Rhodoligotrophos defluvii: one gene and its partner. Each later gene encodes a partner of the first gene's protein in a complex. Links are inferred from orthologs where the notes say so. Each region holds a gene or a part of one and is shown on either strand. Other genes may lie near its edges. The genes, in order: ccmB and ccmE.

What was found.
Region 2: the proteins of ccmB (region 1) and ccmE are in contact, whole or in part, in a solved structure (PDB 8CE8), measured with the Escherichia coli proteins. The link is inferred for Rhodoligotrophos defluvii from one-to-one orthologs.

The regions. Positions count from the first base shown.
Region 1 is NZ_SZZM01000006.1:320,282-328,835, reverse strand. What follows is about bases 3,300-6,288. They hold ccmB (heme exporter protein CcmB), read right to left. Parts: upstream 5,134-6,288; coding sequence 4,465-5,133; downstream 3,300-4,464. Other genes in these bases: acnA (aconitate hydratase AcnA), read left to right, coding at 6,051-6,288; ccmA (heme ABC exporter ATP-binding protein CcmA), read right to left, coding at 5,130-5,741; E4P09_RS22540 (heme ABC transporter permease), read right to left, coding at 3,642-4,406; ccmD (heme exporter protein CcmD), read right to left, coding at 3,429-3,614; E4P09_RS22550 (DsbE family thiol:disulfide interchange protein), read right to left, coding at 3,300-3,426. In the rest of the region: E4P09_RS22565 (metal ABC transporter ATP-binding protein), read left to right, coding at 1-631; E4P09_RS22560 (metal ABC transporter permease), read left to right, coding at 645-1,847; E4P09_RS22555 (metal ABC transporter permease), read left to right, coding at 1,851-2,765; more of E4P09_RS22550, read right to left, coding at 2,782-3,299; more of acnA, read left to right, coding at 6,289-8,554. UniProt on the Escherichia coli protein: Required for the export of heme to the periplasm for the biogenesis of c-type cytochromes.
Region 2 is NZ_SZZM01000001.1:565,637-574,107, forward strand. What follows is about bases 1,800-4,705. They hold ccmE (cytochrome c maturation protein CcmE), read right to left. Parts: upstream 3,526-4,705; coding sequence 3,073-3,525; downstream 1,800-3,072. Other genes in these bases: E4P09_RS02730 (heme lyase CcmF/NrfE family subunit), read right to left, coding at 1,800-3,035; ccmI (c-type cytochrome biogenesis protein CcmI), read right to left, coding at 3,573-4,685. In the rest of the region: E4P09_RS02720 (DegQ family serine endoprotease), read right to left, coding at 1-452; E4P09_RS02725 (cytochrome c-type biogenesis protein), read right to left, coding at 541-1,023; more of E4P09_RS02730, read right to left, coding at 1,020-1,799; E4P09_RS02745 (sarcosine oxidase subunit beta family protein), read left to right, coding at 4,883-6,133; E4P09_RS02750 (sarcosine oxidase subunit delta), read left to right, coding at 6,543-6,905; E4P09_RS02755 (sarcosine oxidase subunit alpha family protein), read left to right, coding at 6,902-8,471. UniProt on the Escherichia coli protein: Heme chaperone required for the biogenesis of c-type cytochromes. Transiently binds heme delivered by CcmC and transfers the heme to apo-cytochromes in a process facilitated by CcmF and CcmH.

The DNA of each region.
Region 1 (8,554 bases):
CAAGGCCGCGCTCGGCATCGTGCCGCGCATCTCCGGCGAGGTGACGGTGTTCGGCCAGCCTTACGAGAAGGCGCGGCAGCGCATCGCCTACATGCCGCAGCGCGCCAGTGTCGATTGGGACTTCCCTGCCACCGTCCTCGACGTGGTGCTGATGGGCCTCTACCGCGACATCGGGCCGTTCCGTTTCGCCGGAGCCCGCCATAAGCGCATCGCGCTCGACTGCCTGGAGCGGGTCGGCATGGGTGGCCTTGCGAAGCGGCAGATCGGGCAGCTGTCCGGCGGGCAGCAGCAGCGCGTGTTTCTGGCGCGCGCCCTCGCCCAGGAGGCAGATCTCTACATCATGGACGAGCCCTTCGCCGGCGTGGACGCCGCCACCGAGCGTGCCATCATTGGCGTGCTGAAGGAGCTGAACGCGAAGGGCAAGACCATCATCTGCGTGCACCACGACCTCGCGACCGTGCCCGCCTATTTCGATCATGTGCTGCTGATCAACGGCAGCAAGATTGCCGATGGGCCGGTCTCCACCACCTTCACGCCGGAGAACCTGCAGAAGACCTATGGCGGCAAGCTCGCCACAACGCAGATCCAGACCATAGATCCGGCAGCGGGCACCAGCCCGCCTCGCCCGTGAGGGAGAGCACACGATGGATGCGCTGCTCTCCGCATTGCTGCTGCAGGCCGGCTACAACACGGCCCTGGTAAGCATCGGCGCCGCGCTTCTGGGCGCGAGCGCCGGCGCCATCGGCACCTTCGTGCTCTTGCGCAAGCGCTCGCTGGTGACCGATGCCATCTCGCATGCGACCTTGCCGGGGCTGGGCCTCGCCTTCCTGGTCATGGCCCTGGCGGCGGGCGACGGGCGGTGGATGCCCGGCCTGCTCGTCGGCGCGGCGCTGAGCGCGGGCCTTGGCCTGCTCGCGGTCGTGTGGATCACGCGGCGCACCCGTCTCACCGAAGATGTGGCGATCGGGGCCGTCCTGTCCGTCTTCTTCGGTCTCGGCGTCGTCCTGCTCACCGTCATCCAGTCCCTCAATACGGGCGGTCAGGCAGGGCTTTCCGGGTTTCTCCTGGGCTCGACCGCCGGCATGCTGCGCAGCGAGGCGGAGACGATCGCCGTGGCCGCCGCGATCACCGGCCTGGCCGTGTTCCTCCTGCGCCGGCCGTTCACGCTGGTCTGCTTCGACCAGGACTATGCAGCAACGCGCGGCATCAATGTGCGCGCCGTCGATTTGGCCATGATGGGGCTCGTGCTGGCGGTCACCGTCATCGGTCTCAAGGTGGCCGGTCTTGTCCTGATCGTGGCGCTGACCATCATCCCGCCGGTGGCTGCGCGGTTCTGGACCAACCGGCCGGACCGCATGGTGGTCATTGCCGCATCGCTCGGCGCGGCTGCCGCTTACGGCGGCGCCGTCATCTCCGCCCTCGGCGAAGGCTTGCCCACCGGTGCGCTGATCGTGCTGCTCGCCTTCGCGCTGTTTCTTCTCTCGCTGATCTTCTCGCCGGTGCGCGGCGTGATGGCCGGCTCCTATGCCCGCTTCCTCCTGCGCAAGCGGGTGCACGAGCGCCAGGGGTTGCTCGCGCTCGCCCGCGGCGAGCCCATCTATGATCCGCTGACCATGCGGGTGCTGCGGCGCGCCGGATATGTCAGGGGCGATGGCGTGCCTTCGCTGGAGGGCCGGGCCGCCGCCGCTGCGGCCGTGCGCGACGAAGCGTTGTGGGATCTCTATCGCCGGCTGTTCCCGGCCGAGGCCGCCAATGTCGAATACCAGGGCTTGATCCCCATTGGCCAGGCGCTGCCGCCCGACATGGTGGCGGATCTCGAGGCGCGGCTCGCGCCGAAGGGAGCCTGAGCCATGGGTGCCGAATTCGTCATGCTCAACCTGGTGCCGCTGCTGGTCGGCGTGCTGGTCTCGCTCGCCTGCGCCTTGCTCGGCAACTTCCTCATCCTGCGCCGGCAGGCCCTGATCGGCGATGCGGTGAGCCACGTCGTCCTGCTCGGCATCGTCGGCGCCTTCATCCTCACCGGCAGCGTGGCGGCCGGCTACATGCTGGCGGGCGCCGCCGTATCGGCCGTTCTCTCCGTCATGCTCATCGAGCTCATCCGCCGCTTGGGGCGCGTCGAGCCCGGCGCCGCCATGGGCGTCGTGTTCACCGCCCTGTTCGCCCTGGGCGTGTTCCTGCTGGAGCAGGCGGGTGCCCGGTCGGTTCATCTCGATGTTGAGCATGCGCTTTACGGCAATCTGGAAAGCCTCGTGTGGTTCGATGCCCAGGGTTGGCACTCGCTGGTCGATCCCGCGGCCCTTGCCGGCCTGCCGCCGCAAGTGCTTCGCCTGGGCCTCATCCTGCTCGCGGTGCTGCTGTTCATCCTCTCGTTCTGGAAAGAGCTGTTCATTTCCACCTTCGACCATGCCTTTGGGGAAACCATCGGCGCACGTCCGGGCCTCACCGGATCGGCTCTGATCGTCATGGTGGCGGCCGTGGCGGTGATGTCCTTCGACGCGGTGGGCGCCATCATCGTCATTGCCATGTTCATATGTCCCGCCGGAGCCGCGCGGCTGATGACCGACCGGCTGCCGGCGCAGCTGGCCTGGAGCGCGGCCTTCGCGGTGCTGTCGGCTGTCACCGGCTATGTGCTGGCGGCGTTCGCGCCATTATGGCTCGGGTTTTCCGCCAGCGTCAGCGCCGCCGGCATGATCGCGGTCACCTCCGGCCTCGTCCTCTTGGCCGCCTGCCTGTTTGGCCCGCGCCGCGCCCGGGTCGGGGCTTGAACGCGCGCGGCCTCGATCAGCTGGCCTTCCGCGCCGCGGTGATCGCGGGAATGATTTGCTTCTCGATCACCTCCGGCGTCATCGGGCCGATCCACTTGTAGGTGATCACCCCCTTGCCATTGACCACGAAGGTTTCCGGCACGCCGTAGAAGCCCAGCTCGATGGCGGTCTTCCCCTGCGCATCGACGCCGACCGCGTGATAGGGATTGCCGAGCAGCCCCAGGAATCGGCGCGCATTCTCCTGCTCGTCCTTGTAGTTGATGCCGTAGAGCTTCACCGCCTGCTGGGCGGCGATTTGCATGAGGAGCGGATGCTCCTCCCGGCACGGCACGCACCACGACGCCCACACGTTCACCAGGCTCACCTCGCCCTTGGCGAGATCGCTGGCAGCGAAGCCCGGCACCGGTGTGCCTTCGCTCTTCAGCCCGGCAAGGCCCGGCAGCGCGAAATCCGGCACCGGCCGTCCCACCAGCGGCGATGGAACCTTCGAGGGATCATCCCCTTGCAGCCGGACGAACAGGGCCAGGGCGAGCAGCGCGAAGACGATCGCGGGCACGAGGGCCCAGATGGCGCCGCGCCGCGGCGGCCGACTGGAGGCCGAAGCGGAACGCGCGCCGCTCCCGTCCTTCGTCAGTTCCGAAACAGGCATGTTGCCGTCCATCTCTACATCTCTTCCAAGTCTTTGCCGGTCGCCTGCGTCCGCCGCGCGCTGCTTGCCTCGAGCAGCGCCAGCTCACGGCGCCTGCGGCGGGAGGCGGAGGCGATACCGATGACGAGGAGCATCAGCACGACCGCGCTGATGAGATAGGCCGCGATCACGTAGCCTACATGTGGTGCCTCGAACGACATTCGCGGTCTCCCCAGCCCACGCCGCTGTCAGGCGCGCTGCGATTGCGCTGCCGGTCCCACCCTGCCGCGGGCTTGGCCACGCACCGCCGCGAGCTCCAAGCTTTGGATACGCCGGGACACGATCTCGGTCCGCATACTGATCAGAAGCAGCGTCACATACAGAAACAGATAGGCCGCCCCCATCACCAGCAACGGCCACAGCATCGACGGATCGATCGCCGGCCCGTCCATTTTGAACACGCTGGCCGGCTGGTGCAACGAATTCCACCAATCGACCGAGAATTTCACGATCGGCACGTTCACGAACCCGACCAGGGCCACGATGGCGGCGATGCGGGCCGCCCGCTGCGGCTGCTCGATCAGCTGCCAGATGGCGATATAGCCGAGATAGAGCAGAAACAGCACGAACACCGACGTAAGCCGCGCGTCCCACACCCACCAGGCTCCCCACATGGGCTTGCCCCACAGCGCGCCCGTGGCCAGCGCCAGGAAGGTGAAGCAGGCACCGATCGGCGCGGAGCACTTGGCTGCCACATCCGCCAGCGGGTGGCGCCAGATGATGGCCACCGCGCTTGCCACCGCCATGGCTGTATAGATGAACATGGCCATCCACGCCGCCGGCACGTGCACATACATGATGCGCACCGTCTCGCCCTGCTGGTAGTCGGCCGGCGAGAAGACGAGGCCCCACACCAGGCCGATGGCCAGCAGCAGCACCGCCGCGGCCGCCGTCCACGGGAGCACCGCTGCGCCGAGCTTCGAGAACAGGGTCGGGTTGGCAAACCGCTGCATGGGCTCGCTCTAGCCTTTAAGGCGCCGCTTCGCAATGCGACCCAGGCGCGCCTCACGCCTATTTCAGGTGCACCCGCAGCGCCGCCGCTGCCGCGACAGGGCAAAGCACGACGCACGCCAGGGTTATCGCCACCAGGATCAGCATGGACGCGCCGAAGAGGGCGCCGTCCGCCGGCATCCCGAGACTCGCCGAGATGCCGAAAATCAAAACGGGAATATAGAGCGGCAGCACCAGAAGTGAAATGATTATGCCGCCGCGCCGCAGGCCCACCGTAAGGGCGGCCCCCACGCTCGCCAGCAGACTCAGTGCGAGCGAGGCGGCGAGCATGGCCGCCCACAGCGGCAGCACCAGCTGCGGCGACAGGTTGAGAAGTACGCCCAGAGCCGGCGCCGCGACGGCCAGGGGCAGGGCCGTGGTGAGCCAGTGCGCCAGCGCCTTGGCCAGAGCGGTCAGCTCCAGCGGGATGAGCCCCAGGCTCATGAGTTCGAGCGACCCGTCCTCGAAATCCGCCTGAAAGATCCGGTCCGCCGACAGCAGCACCGAAAGCAGCAATGCGATCCATAAGGTGCCAGGCGCGATTCGCTGCAGCAGCGCAAGATCCGGTCCGACGCCCAGCGGCATGAGGACGAGCACCGCGAGGAAGAAGCCGATGGCCGTGCCCGCCCCGCCGCTCTGGCGCAAGGCAAGGCGAATGTCGCGCATGACAATGGCGGCGAACACGCTCATGGCTCGGCGCTGAACCTGCTCATGTCGAGGTGATGGTGCAAGCTCACGTCCAGTGGCGTATGCGACGCGACGATGGCGATGCCCCCGCCGCGCAGGTGGGTTGCGATCAGTTCCGTCAGCAGGGCCAGTGAGGTTGCATCGAGTCCCACTGTCGGCTCGTCCAGGAGCCAGATCGGTCTTGGGGTCAGCACCAGCCGCGACAGGGCGAGCCGCCGCCGTTGACCGGCCGACAGAAGGCCGGCGGAATAGCCGGCAAGCGGCACGAGATCGAAGGCGGCAAGCGCTGCCGCGACGTCGCCGCCGGCATTGAATGCCGCCCAGAAGGCAAGATTCTCGGCCACGGAGAAGGCTGGCTTGATGGCATCCGCATGGGCAACCAGGTGGCACCGCTGGCCGATCGCGAGGTCATCCTGCTGACCCTCCAGCCACAAGCGGCCGGCGCTGAGCTCGGAAAGGCCGCAGACCGCGCGCAGCAGGGTGGTCTTGCCGGTGCCGTTCGGGCCCGTGATCAGCAGGCCCTCGCCGCTGCTCACCTGGAAGGAAAGGCCGGAGAACACGCGCCGGCCGCCCCGGTCGCAGGCCAGGTTGTCACCGGTCAGGCTGGTCATGGCGATGTCCCGTCATCGGCTCTCCTCTACAGGAGTGCACGGCCGGCGCATAGGGGGCCGTGACGGCCTTGCCCGTCGTCCTTGCCCGGGAATGGGACTGTCCTCCCTTCGACCACTTTCAACCTGTTTGGAAAGAGTCTATAGAACCGGCCATCACTCGGCACCGCGCCGGCCTTCGGCAGGCTGCCGCTCCATGGGGCCAGGCCGTTGCCGGGTGATGCGACCAGACCGCCATCCCCGCTATTGCGCGGAATCGCTTGGCTTCGCCCTAAGAAGGCGCTGAGTTCGGCACTTCCCCAGAGGACCGCAATGACCATCGCAACCCGTTCGCTCGATAGTTTCAAATGCCGCCGCCAGCTCAAGGTCGGAACGCGAAGCTACGACTATTTCAGCTTGCCGGAGGCCGAGAAGAACGGGCTGGCCGGCGTCTCCCGGCTGCCGTTCTCGCTCAAGGTGCTGCTGGAGAACCTGCTGCGGCACGAGGACGGGCGCACGGTCACCCGCGACGACATCCTCGCCATGGCCGACTGGCTGAAGACGCGCCGGAGCGACCGCGAGATCGCGTTCCGCCCGGCCCGGGTGCTGATGCAGGATTTCACTGGCGTCCCGGCGGTGGTCGACCTCGCCGCCATGCGCGATGCCATGAAGCAGCTGGGCAGCGATCCGGAGAAGATCAACCCGCTGGCCCCGGTCGACCTGGTCATCGACCACTCGGTCATGGTCGACTTCTTCGCCAATTCCGATGCCTTCAAGCTCAATGTCGAGAAGGAATACGAGCGCAACGGCGAGCGGTATACCTTCCTGAAATGGGGCCAGAGCGCCTTTGCCAATTTCCGCGTGGTGCCGCCGGGCACCGGCATCTGCCATCAGGTCAACCTGGAATATCTCGCCCGCACGGTCTGGACCAAGCGGGAAGGCGATGCCGAGATCGCCTATCCCGACACGCTGGTGGGAACCGACAGCCACACCACCATGGTGAACGGTCTCTCCGTCCTCGGCTGGGGTGTGGGCGGTATCGAGGCGGAGGCCGCCATGCTCGGCCAGCCGATCTCCATGCTCATCCCCGAGGTGGTCGGCTTCAAGCTCACCGGCCAGCTGACAGAGGGCGTGACGGCCACCGATCTCGTGCTCACCGTCACCCAGATGCTGCGCAGGAAGGGCGTGGTCGGCAAGTTCGTCGAGTTCTACGGCCCCGGGCTCGGCCTTCTGTCGCTCGAGGACCAGGCGACCATCGGCAACATGGCGCCGGAATATGGGGCAACCTGCGGTTTCTTCCCCATCGACGACGATACCGTCAAATACCTGCATGCCACCGGCCGCCCGGAGGAGACCATCGCGCTGGTCGAGGCCTATGCCCGTGCCCAGGGCATGTATCGCACCGCAGATACTCCGGATCCGGTCTTCACCGACACCTTGGAACTCGACTTGGGCGACGTGGTGCCGAGCCTTGCCGGCCCCAAGCGGCCGCAGGACAAGGTGGAGCTCGCCAGCGCCGCGGCCAATTTCAAGGCCGTGCTCGAGAAGGAGTTCGGCAAGGCCGGCGACCAGGGCAAGCGCTATAAGGTTGATGGCACCAATTTCGACCTCGGCCATGGCGACGTGGTGATCGCCGCCATCACCTCCTGCACCAACACGTCGAACCCGTCCGTCATGCTCGGTGCCGGCCTGCTCGCGCGTAACGCGGTGGCCAAGGGGCTCAAGGTCAAGCCCTGGGTCAAGACCTCCCTTGCCCCCGGCAGCCAGGTGGTGACCGAATATCTGGCCCGCGCCGGCCTGGATAAAGACCTGGACGCCCTCGGCTTCGCCCTCGTGGGCTATGGCTGCACCACCTGCATCGGCAATTCCGGCCCGCTGCCGGACGCCATCTCCGAAGCCATCCGCAGCAACGACCTGGTGGCGGTCTCGGTTCTCTCCGGCAACCGCAACTTCGAGGGCCGCATCAATCCCGACGTGCGCGCCAACTATCTTGCCTCGCCGCCCCTGGTGGTGGCCTATGCGCTCGCCGGCACCATGCAGCTCGACCTGGCGACCGAGCCGCTCGGCACCGGCCATGACGGCAAGCCGGTCTATCTCCGTGATATCTGGCCGTCCAGCAAGGAGGTGGCCGACACGGTGCGCGCCTCCGTCACCCGCGAAATGTTCCAGCAGCGCTACCGCGACGTGTTCAAGGGCGACCAGTCCTGGCAGGAGATCAAGGTGGCCGGCGGCCTCACCTATGACTGGGACCCGAATTCCACCTATGTGCAGAACCCGCCTTATTTCGTCGGCATGAGCGCGACCCCCACCCCGGTGGAGGACGTGAAGGGCGCCCGCATCCTCGGCCTGTTCCTGGACTCGATCACCACCGACCACATCTCGCCGGCCGGCTCCATCAAGAAGGACAGCCCGGCCGGCAAATATCTCATCGAGCACGGGGTCGACGTGCTCGACTTCAACTCCTATGGCGCCCGGCGCGGCAACCATGAGGTGATGATGCGCGGCACCTTCGCCAATATCCGCATCAAGAACCAGATGGTGCCGGGGGTCGAGGGCGGCATCACCGTGCACTACCCCTCGGGCGAGCGCATGCCGATCTACGACGCGGCGATGAAATATCAGGCTGAAGATGTTCCGCTGGTCATCTTCGCCGGCAAGGAATACGGCACCGGCTCGAGCCGCGACTGGGCGGCCAAGGGCACCCGGCTCCTCGGCGTGCGTGCGGTGATCGCCGAGTCCTTCGAGCGCATCCACCGTTCCAACCTGGTGGGCATGGGCGTGCTGCCTCTGCAGTTCGAGGAGGGCAACAGCTGGCAGCAGCTCGGCCTCAGGGGCGA
Region 2 (8,471 bases), on another replicon or contig:
TGATCCTTGCCGTCATTGGTGGTGACGACGACCTTGTCCGCCTTGTCGACCACATGGTTGTTGGTCACGACATAGCCGTCTTCGGAGATGATGAAGCCAGAGCCGAGGCCGACGGAATGCTCGGGCTGCCGGCCCTCGGGCATGCGCGGCAAGTTCCGGAAGAATTCGTAGAACGGGCTGTCCTTGGGCAGGCCGGGAATGTCGGGCAGGCTATCGCGCGACAGCTGCACGGTCTGGCGGCCTTCGATGCGCACGGCGACCACCGCCGGCATGACCTTCTCGACGATGTCCGCAAAGCCCTCGGTCGGCGCATGCTGGCCGGTGACCTGGTTGGTCAGGTTCTCGGCAAAGGCATGCTCCAAGACAGGCCCGCTCAGCGTCGTCGCGCCCAGCAGCCCTGCAAGGGCAAGCGCGATGAGCTTGTTCCGCTTACGGGTCTTCGTATCGTTCATCTCCATCTCCACAGGCGAATGGTTGAATTGTCAGCCTGGAGAATGGAAAGCGCGCGTTACGGCCGCCTTGCTGGAAGATTAAAAATTGTTAAGGTGCGGGGTCCTTCGCCTCTTTGCGCAGGGCCGCGGCCAGCTCGGCCTGTTCCTGCGCGCTCAGAGGCGGCTCCAGAGGTGCAGAGCCCATCCGCCGGCGTCGCCATGCCAAATAGGCGGTTCCCACGAGCAGGACGGCGAAGGGGGTCAGCCACAGCGCCCATGTGGCCGGCTCGAAGCGAGGCCGCAGCAGAACGAACTCGCCATAGCGCGAGACCACATAATCGATGATCGCGGCATCGCTGTCGCCGGCGGCGAGGCGCTCGCGGATCATGAGGCGCAGATCGCGGGCGAGCGGCGCGTCGGAGTCGTCGATCGACTGGTTCTGGCACACCAGGCAACGCAGCTCCGCCGAAAGCGCCCGCGCCCGCGCCTCGAGCTTGGGATCGGGCAGGATCTCGTCCGGCTGCACGGCGTGGACCATGGTCGCGGCACACAGCGTGAAGAGAACGGCGAGAGCGATGCGCAGGGCTCTCACGGTTCTGCTCCGGCGGGGCTGGTGCCGAGGGTGGCGGTGCGGCGTGACGGCGCACCCACCCGGTAGCGGCGGTCGGAGAGCGAGATGGCCCCACCCAGGAACATGAGGCCGGCGCCGATCCAGATCAGCGGCACCAGCGGGTTGAAATAGAGGCGCACCACCCGCCCCGCCCCGCCGCCGCCCTCCCCCTGGGCGCCGGGCGCGGCCTCGCCCATGGCGATGTAGAGATCGCCGGACCAGAAGGGATAGATCCCCACCTCCGACGTGGTCTGCCCGCTCGGCGCGAAGGTGCGCTTGGCGGGGGTCAGCACGGTGACCTCGCGGCCGCCTGAGGCCACGGCGAAGCGGCCCTGCTCGTCGCGCCAGTTCGGTCCGCTCACGGGCACCACGCCCTGGAAGGTGATCGTGGCGCCGGCGATATCGGCGACCTGCCCCGGTGCCATTACCAGCACCTGCTCCTGCCGCCAGGCGGTCACTCCGACGATGCCGAGGACCAGCACGCCGACGCCGGCATGGGCCAGCGCCGTGCCGAAGGTCGATCGCGGCAGGCCGGCCAAACGCCGCAATGCGGTCGGCAAGGGCACCTCGCCGACCTTCGCCCGATAGGCGAGCTCCGCGACGGCGCCGGCAATGAGCCAGACGCCCAGGGCGATGCCGAGCGGCGCGAGCAGCGGCCCGCCCGACTTGAGGCCATAGGCGATGGTGCCGGCGACAACCGCGATCAATGCCGCGGCCCACAGGCGCTGCACCGCGCCCCAGGCATCGGCCCGCTTCCAGGCGAGCATGGGCCCGATCGGCACCAGCAGCAGCAGCGGCAGCATGAGCGGCGCGAAGGTCAGGTTGAAGAAGGGCGGGCCCACCGAGATCTTGGCGCCGGTCACCACCTCCAGCACCAGGGGATAGAGCGTGCCGATCAATACCGCGGTGGTGGCCGAGGCGAGCAGCAGATTGTTCACGACCAGCGCGCTTTCCCGGCTCACCGGGGCGAACAGACCGCCCTGCTTGAGCTGCGGCGCGCGGATCGTGAACAGGGTCAGCGCGCCGCCGATGAACAGGCAGAGGATGAGCAGGATGAACACCCCGCGCTCGGGGTCGACCGCAAAGGCATGAACGGACGTCAAGACGCCTGAGCGCACGAGGAAGGTGCCGAGCAGGCTCAGCGAGAAGGCCAGCACCGCGAGCAAGATGGTCCAGACCTTCAGGGCGTCGCGCTTTTCCACCACGATGGCCGAATGCAAGAGGGCCGTGGCGACGAGCCAGGGCATGAGCGAGGCATTCTCCACCGGATCCCAGAACCACCAGCCGCCCCAGCCCAGCTCGTAATAGGCCCACCAGGAGCCCATGGCGATGCCGACGGTCAGGAACATCCAGGCGGCGAGCGTCCATGGCCGCACCCAGCGCGCCCAGGCCGCGTCCACCTTGCCCTCGATCAGGGCGGCGGAGGCGAAGGAGAACACGCTGGAGAGGCCGACATAGCCCGCATAGAGGAAGGGCGGGTGGAAGGCGAGCGCCGGGTCCTGCAGCAGCGGGTTGATGCCGTTTCCGTTGACGGGCGGCGGCATCAGCCGCTCGAAGGGGTTGCTGGTGGCCAGCGTGAACATGAGGAAAGCGGCGCCGATCAGGCCCTGCACCCCGAGGGTGCGGGCTTTCAGGGATAGCGGCAGGTTCCGCCCGCCCAAGGCAATGGCCGCACCGAACCCGGCAAGGATCAGGACCCACAGGACCATGGAGCCCTCGTGGTTCGCCCACACGCCGGAAATCTTGTAGAGCAGCGGCTTGGCGGAGTGGGAATTGGCCCAGACCAGCTTCACCGAAAAGTCGGAGACCACGAAGGCGTGGATCAGCGCCGCAAACGCTGCTGCCACGAGGATCAGCTGCGCGACGGCGGCCGTTGCGGCGACCCGCATCATTCGGTCGTTGCCGACATGGGCGCCATAGAGCGGGACGGCGGCTTGGTACAAAGCCACCACCATCGCCAGCACCAAGGCGAAGTGCCCGGCCTCGATGATCATGCGCCTGGTCCGCCCGTTGCGGCCTGCATTCTCCAGCCTATTCCGATTTCGCCTCGTTGTGCTGCCAGACGCCCTTCCGCTTCAGGGCGTCGGCCACCTCGCGCGGCATATAGTTCTCGTCGTGCTTGGCCAGCACCGTGTCGGCGATGAACGCACCGTGCCCGTCGAGCACGCCCTCGGCGACGACGCCCTGCCCCTCCCGGAACAGGTCGGGCAGGATGCCGGCATAGCTGACCGTCATCGTGTGCTGCTGGTCGGTCACGGTGAAGTGAACCCGGCCGTCGGGCATGCGCTGCACGCTGCCGGCGGCCACCAGGCCGCCCAGCCTGAAGCGCTGGCCCGGCTGCACCTTCTCGGCCGCCTCGCTCGGGGTATAGAAGAACACGATCGTGTCGCTGAGCGCAAACAGCACCAGCCCGACCGCCAGCCCAAGAATGGCGATGCCGGTGAGGATGAAGGCTCCGCGCCTCTGTTTTCGCGAAAGTGCCATGCGCCCACTGTGCCTTGTCGCGCTCGCGACCACGGATCGGCTTCAAATCAGTCCGTTAGATGCAGAACCCGGCGCGCTTCGTCTATGCGTGCCAGTGCCGCATTGTCGCCGCGAAATTGCTCGGCGGCCTTGGTCAGCACCGCCCTGGCCGCATCGTTCTCGCCCAGGACGACGCGCGCCCGGGCCAGCTTCAGCCAGTCGTCCACAGGGCCACCGTCGCGATCAAGCCGCGCCTGCAGCCCCTCGACCATGCCGCGGATCATCTGCTGCTGTGCCGCCGGACCTTGCGACGTCACCGCTTCCACCTGGTCCTGCGACAAGGCGGGCGCCGCCGGGGTCCCGGCGAGCGCAGCGACATTGGTTTCGACCACCGAGCGCCAGGGCGCATCGGCCGGCGCGTCCTTCAGTAGCGCCCGCCAGATGCTCAGCGCTTGTGCGGTGTCGCCGTCCTGCTTGGCTGCCAGGCCCTTGTAGAAGCGGGCCTTGGGCAGTTTCGCATCCAGCGCGAGCGCGCGGTCGACCGCCTGCCGGGCCTGCTCGGAGACGAGCCCGCCATTGGCGAGGATCAGCGCTTCCGCATAGCTGGCGAGCAGATCGGGCCGCTCGCCCTCCAGCATCATGATGCGCCCATAGGCCTTGGCCGCGTCCGCATAGCGGCCCTGCCGCACATAGATCGGCGCAAGCACCCGCCAGCCCTGAACGTCGTCGGGCTTGGCGGCAAGGCGCTCTTCCACCTGGGCGATGAGCGCCGGATAGTCCTGGTTTTCCAGCGCATGGGCCATGCGCTCCGCATGGGGCACGCCCGGCATCAGCGGCTGGCCGAGGGCGAGATAGACGGCGAGGCTCAAGGCGGGAATACCGATCAGCGCCGCCAGGATCACCGGCTTGGGCTCGCGCGCGCCCGCGCCCGCCGCATCTGCGGTGCCGGCCTTGGTGGCGGCGATCAGGCGGCGGGCGATCTCGTTGCGCGCCGCCTCGGCCTCCTTCTCGCCGATCTGCCCGCGGGCCCGTTCGCGATCGAGCTCCGCAAGCTGGTCGCGGTAAACCGCTGCATCCTGGCTCATGGCCGGCTGCCGGCCTTTGCGGGCGGCAACCAGCGGCCAGATCACGGCGGCTATGGCCAGCGCCGTCAGAGCGGCGAGGATGATCCAGAGGCCCATGTTTCTCCTGTGCCGGGCGCATGCTGGCCTGGCGCCTCGATCCACTTTATGGTGTCGCAGTTTACGCGCTCGGCGTCGCAAAGCTGCGTGTCTTGATGCCGGCCGGTGCTATGGTCGCCCACCATGCGGGCGGTCATCACAGGCCGCCTCACAGCTTTGCGCGTCGGGCGGGCCCGGCAGCACCATCGCGATAGGCCATGAAGCTCTACTCGATATTCACGTTGGCGCGCAATGCGCTGAACTATCACAAGGACTGGCCGCGCGCCTGGCGCAGTCCGGAGCCGCGGCCCGAATATGATGTCGTGATCGTCGGGGCGGGCGGCCATGGGCTCGCCACGGCCTATTACCTCGCCAAGGAGCATAAGGTCACCAATGTGGCGGTGCTGGAGAAGGGCTGGCTCGGCGGCGGCAACACGGGGCGCAACACCACCATCATCCGCTCGAACTACCTGCAGGACGAGTCCATGGCCATCTACGAGCTGTCGCGCAAGCTCTATGAGGACTTGTCGCAGGAGCTGAACTTCAACGTGATGTTCTCGCCCCGCGGCCTGCTCATGTTGTGCCAGACCGAGCACGAGCTCAGGGCGCTCAAGCGGACGAGCCATGCCAACCGCCTGGCGGGCATCGAGGCGCGCATGATCGATCCGGCCGAGGTCAAGCGCCTGGTGCCGATCATCAACGACAGCCCCAATGCGCGCTATCCCGTTCTCGGCGCCTATTACCAGCCGCGCGGCGGCACCGGCCGGCATGACGCGGTGGCCTGGGGCTATGCGCGCGGGGCGGATGCGCGCGGCCTCGACATCATCCAGAATTGCGAGGTGTTCCGCATCCTGCGCGAGGGAGACGGGGTGGCGGGTGTCGAGACCAGCCGCGGCACGATCCGCGCCAAGAAAGTGGCTGTCGTCACCGCCGGCAACACCTCGCCGCTCATGCAGTCGGCGGGGGTCAACATGCCGCTCGAAAGCGTCTGCCTGCAGGCATTGGTCTCCGAGCCCATAAAGCCGGTGATCGACGTGGTGGTCATGGCCAACACGGTGCACGGCTATATCAGCCAGTCCGACAAGGGCGAGCTGGTGATCGGCGGCGGGGCGGACCCCTATAACAACTATTCGCAGAGGGGCACACTGCCGGCGCTGGAGCACACCATCACAGCCCTGGTCGAGACCTTCCCCATCATCTCCCGGCTGCGCATGATGCGCTCCTGGGGCGGCATCGTGGACATGACCGGCGACCGCTCGCCCATCATCGGCAAGACCGACGTGAAGGGCCTCTATGTGAATTGCGGCTGGGGCACCGGCGGGTTCAAGGCCATCCCGGGTTCCGGCTTCGTGTTCGCCGACACCATCGCCAATGACCGCCCTCACCCGATCGCCGGCCCCTTCGGTCTCGACCGTTTCCTGCAAGGCCGCCTGATCGACGAGAGCGTGGCGGCGGCGGTGGCCCACTGAGGCCTCGATGTTGGGTTGCAGCAAGCATGAATAACTCTACGAATGTCGTCATGCCCCGGCATGACCGGGGCATCCAGGGCAACACGGCACACCCCTTCCCCTCCGGTCCCTGGATCACCCGGTCAAGCCGGGTGATGACGCTGACAGAATCCGTCATGCCCCGGCTCGTCCGGGGCATCCAGGGCAGCACGGCACACCCCTTCCCCCGGCGCCCCTGGATCACCCGGTCAAGCCGGGTAATGACGCTGACAGAATCCGTCATGCCCCGGCTCGTCCGGGGCATCCAGGGCACCACGGCACACCCCCTCCCCCGGCGCCCCTGGATCACCCGGCCGAGCCGGGTGATGACGGTCAGGGCCAGCCGATCTGCCGTAAGCCGCACACAACCCATAGCAAGGGATGGCCTGCCATGCTGCTGATCACCTGCCCCGTCTGCGGCAATGTCGGGGACGAGACCGATTTCCACTATGGCGGCCAGGCGCATATTGCCCGGCCCGCCTCGGCCAACCCGGCTGACGTGAGTGACGAGGCGCAGCGGGACTATCTCTATGTCAGGCTCAATCCGAAGGGCCTGCATTTCGAACGCTGGCGCTGCGACCGGGGCTGCGGGAAATGGTTCCACATGGCCCGCGACACGGTGACCATGTCGATCAAGGCCTATTATCCCATTACCGAGAAGCCGCCGCGCGAGATCATCGCCGAGATCCCGCCGACCAATCCCTGGTACGGCGTTTTCGATGAGAGCCAAGCCGGCGATGGAGGCGCGCGGTGACCGGCCAGCCCTACCGTCTGCCGGCGTCCCCCGATCACGGCCGGCTCATCGACCGCAGCCGCAGGCAGATCTTCACCTTCGACGGCCGGCGCATGACCGGCTTTGCCGGCGACACGCTCGCCTCGGCCCTGCTGGCCAATGGCGAGCGCCTCGTGGGGCGCAGCTTCAAGTATCACCGGCCGCGCGGGATCATGGGCCTCGGCGCGGATGAGCCCAATGCGCTGGTCGGCATCGGCGTGGGCGCGCGGCACGAGCCCAATCTCAGGGCGACGCAGGTCGAGCTCTATGACGGCCTCACCGCCGTCAGCCAGAACCGCTGGCCCAATCTCACCTTGGACATCGGCCAGGTGAGCAGCCTGTTTTCCCGCATCCTGCCGGCCGGCTTCTACTACAAGACCTTCAAATGGCCGCAGCGGTTCTGGGAAATGCTCTATGAGCCGCTGATCCGCCGGGCCGCGGGCCTCGGCAAGGCGCCGACGGGCCCCGACCCGGACATCTACGAGCAAGTGCATGCCCGTTGCGACGTGCTGGTGGTGGGGGCAGGCATCGCGGGCATCGCCGCGGCAGAGGCTGCAGCCTCGCGCGGGGCGCATGTCTTCATCGTCGATGAAAACCCGCGCTTCGGCGGCGTCGCCGATCTGTTCGGCGGCACGATCGATGGCCGCCCCGCACTGGACTGGGTGCGGGACAAGGCCGGCGCGCTCGCCAAGGCGCCGAATGTGCAGGTGATGACCCGCACGACGGCCTGGGGCCATTACCACGACAATTTCGTCGCGCTGCTGGAGCGGGTGGCGGACCATGAGCCGGGCGCTGCCGCCTCGGGCAAGCCGCGCCTGCGGCTATGGAAGCTCAGGGCCCGGGAGATCATCCTGGCGACCGGCGCCTTCGAGCGGCCGATTGCCTTCGCCAATAACGATCGCCCGGGCGTCATGCTGTCGACCGCCGGTCGTGCCCTGCTCAGCCGCTACAGCGTTGCGCCGGGCCAGCGCGGCGTGATCTTCACCAACAATGACGATGGCTATCGCACGGCGCTCGCCTATGCCAGGGCGGGCGTGCCGATCGCGCGGCTGGTGGATGCGCGCGCCGAGGCGGCGGGCCCGCTCGCCGAAGAGCTGCGCGCGGCAGGGGTGGCCATCGCGCCGGCCGCGGCGGTTTCGAACATCAAGACCAGCTTGGGCGGCCTTTCCATCACAGAGGTGGTGGTCAGCCCCTACCGCGCCGGCCAGGGCCGCGTGTCGTCGGAAGAGGTGATCCCGGCGGATTTCGTGCTGGTGGCGGGCGGCTGGAACCCTGTGGTCAATCTCTGGTGCCACAATGGCGGCAAGGTCAGGTTCGACGAGCAGAGCGCCACGTTTATGCCCGACGTGACCGCGGCGCGCATGCGGGCGGTGGGTGCTGTGAATGGCACCTTCGACCCGGCGGCAATCCTGGACGAGGCCTATGCGGCGGGTGAGGCGGTATCGGGCCGGGATGGCGCACCGGTCGCCCGCGAGCGGGTCGCCCGCGCCAAGGCGGAGCCCCAGCCCATCGGCTCACTCGAGCCCGTGTGGTTCGTGCCGGCCACCG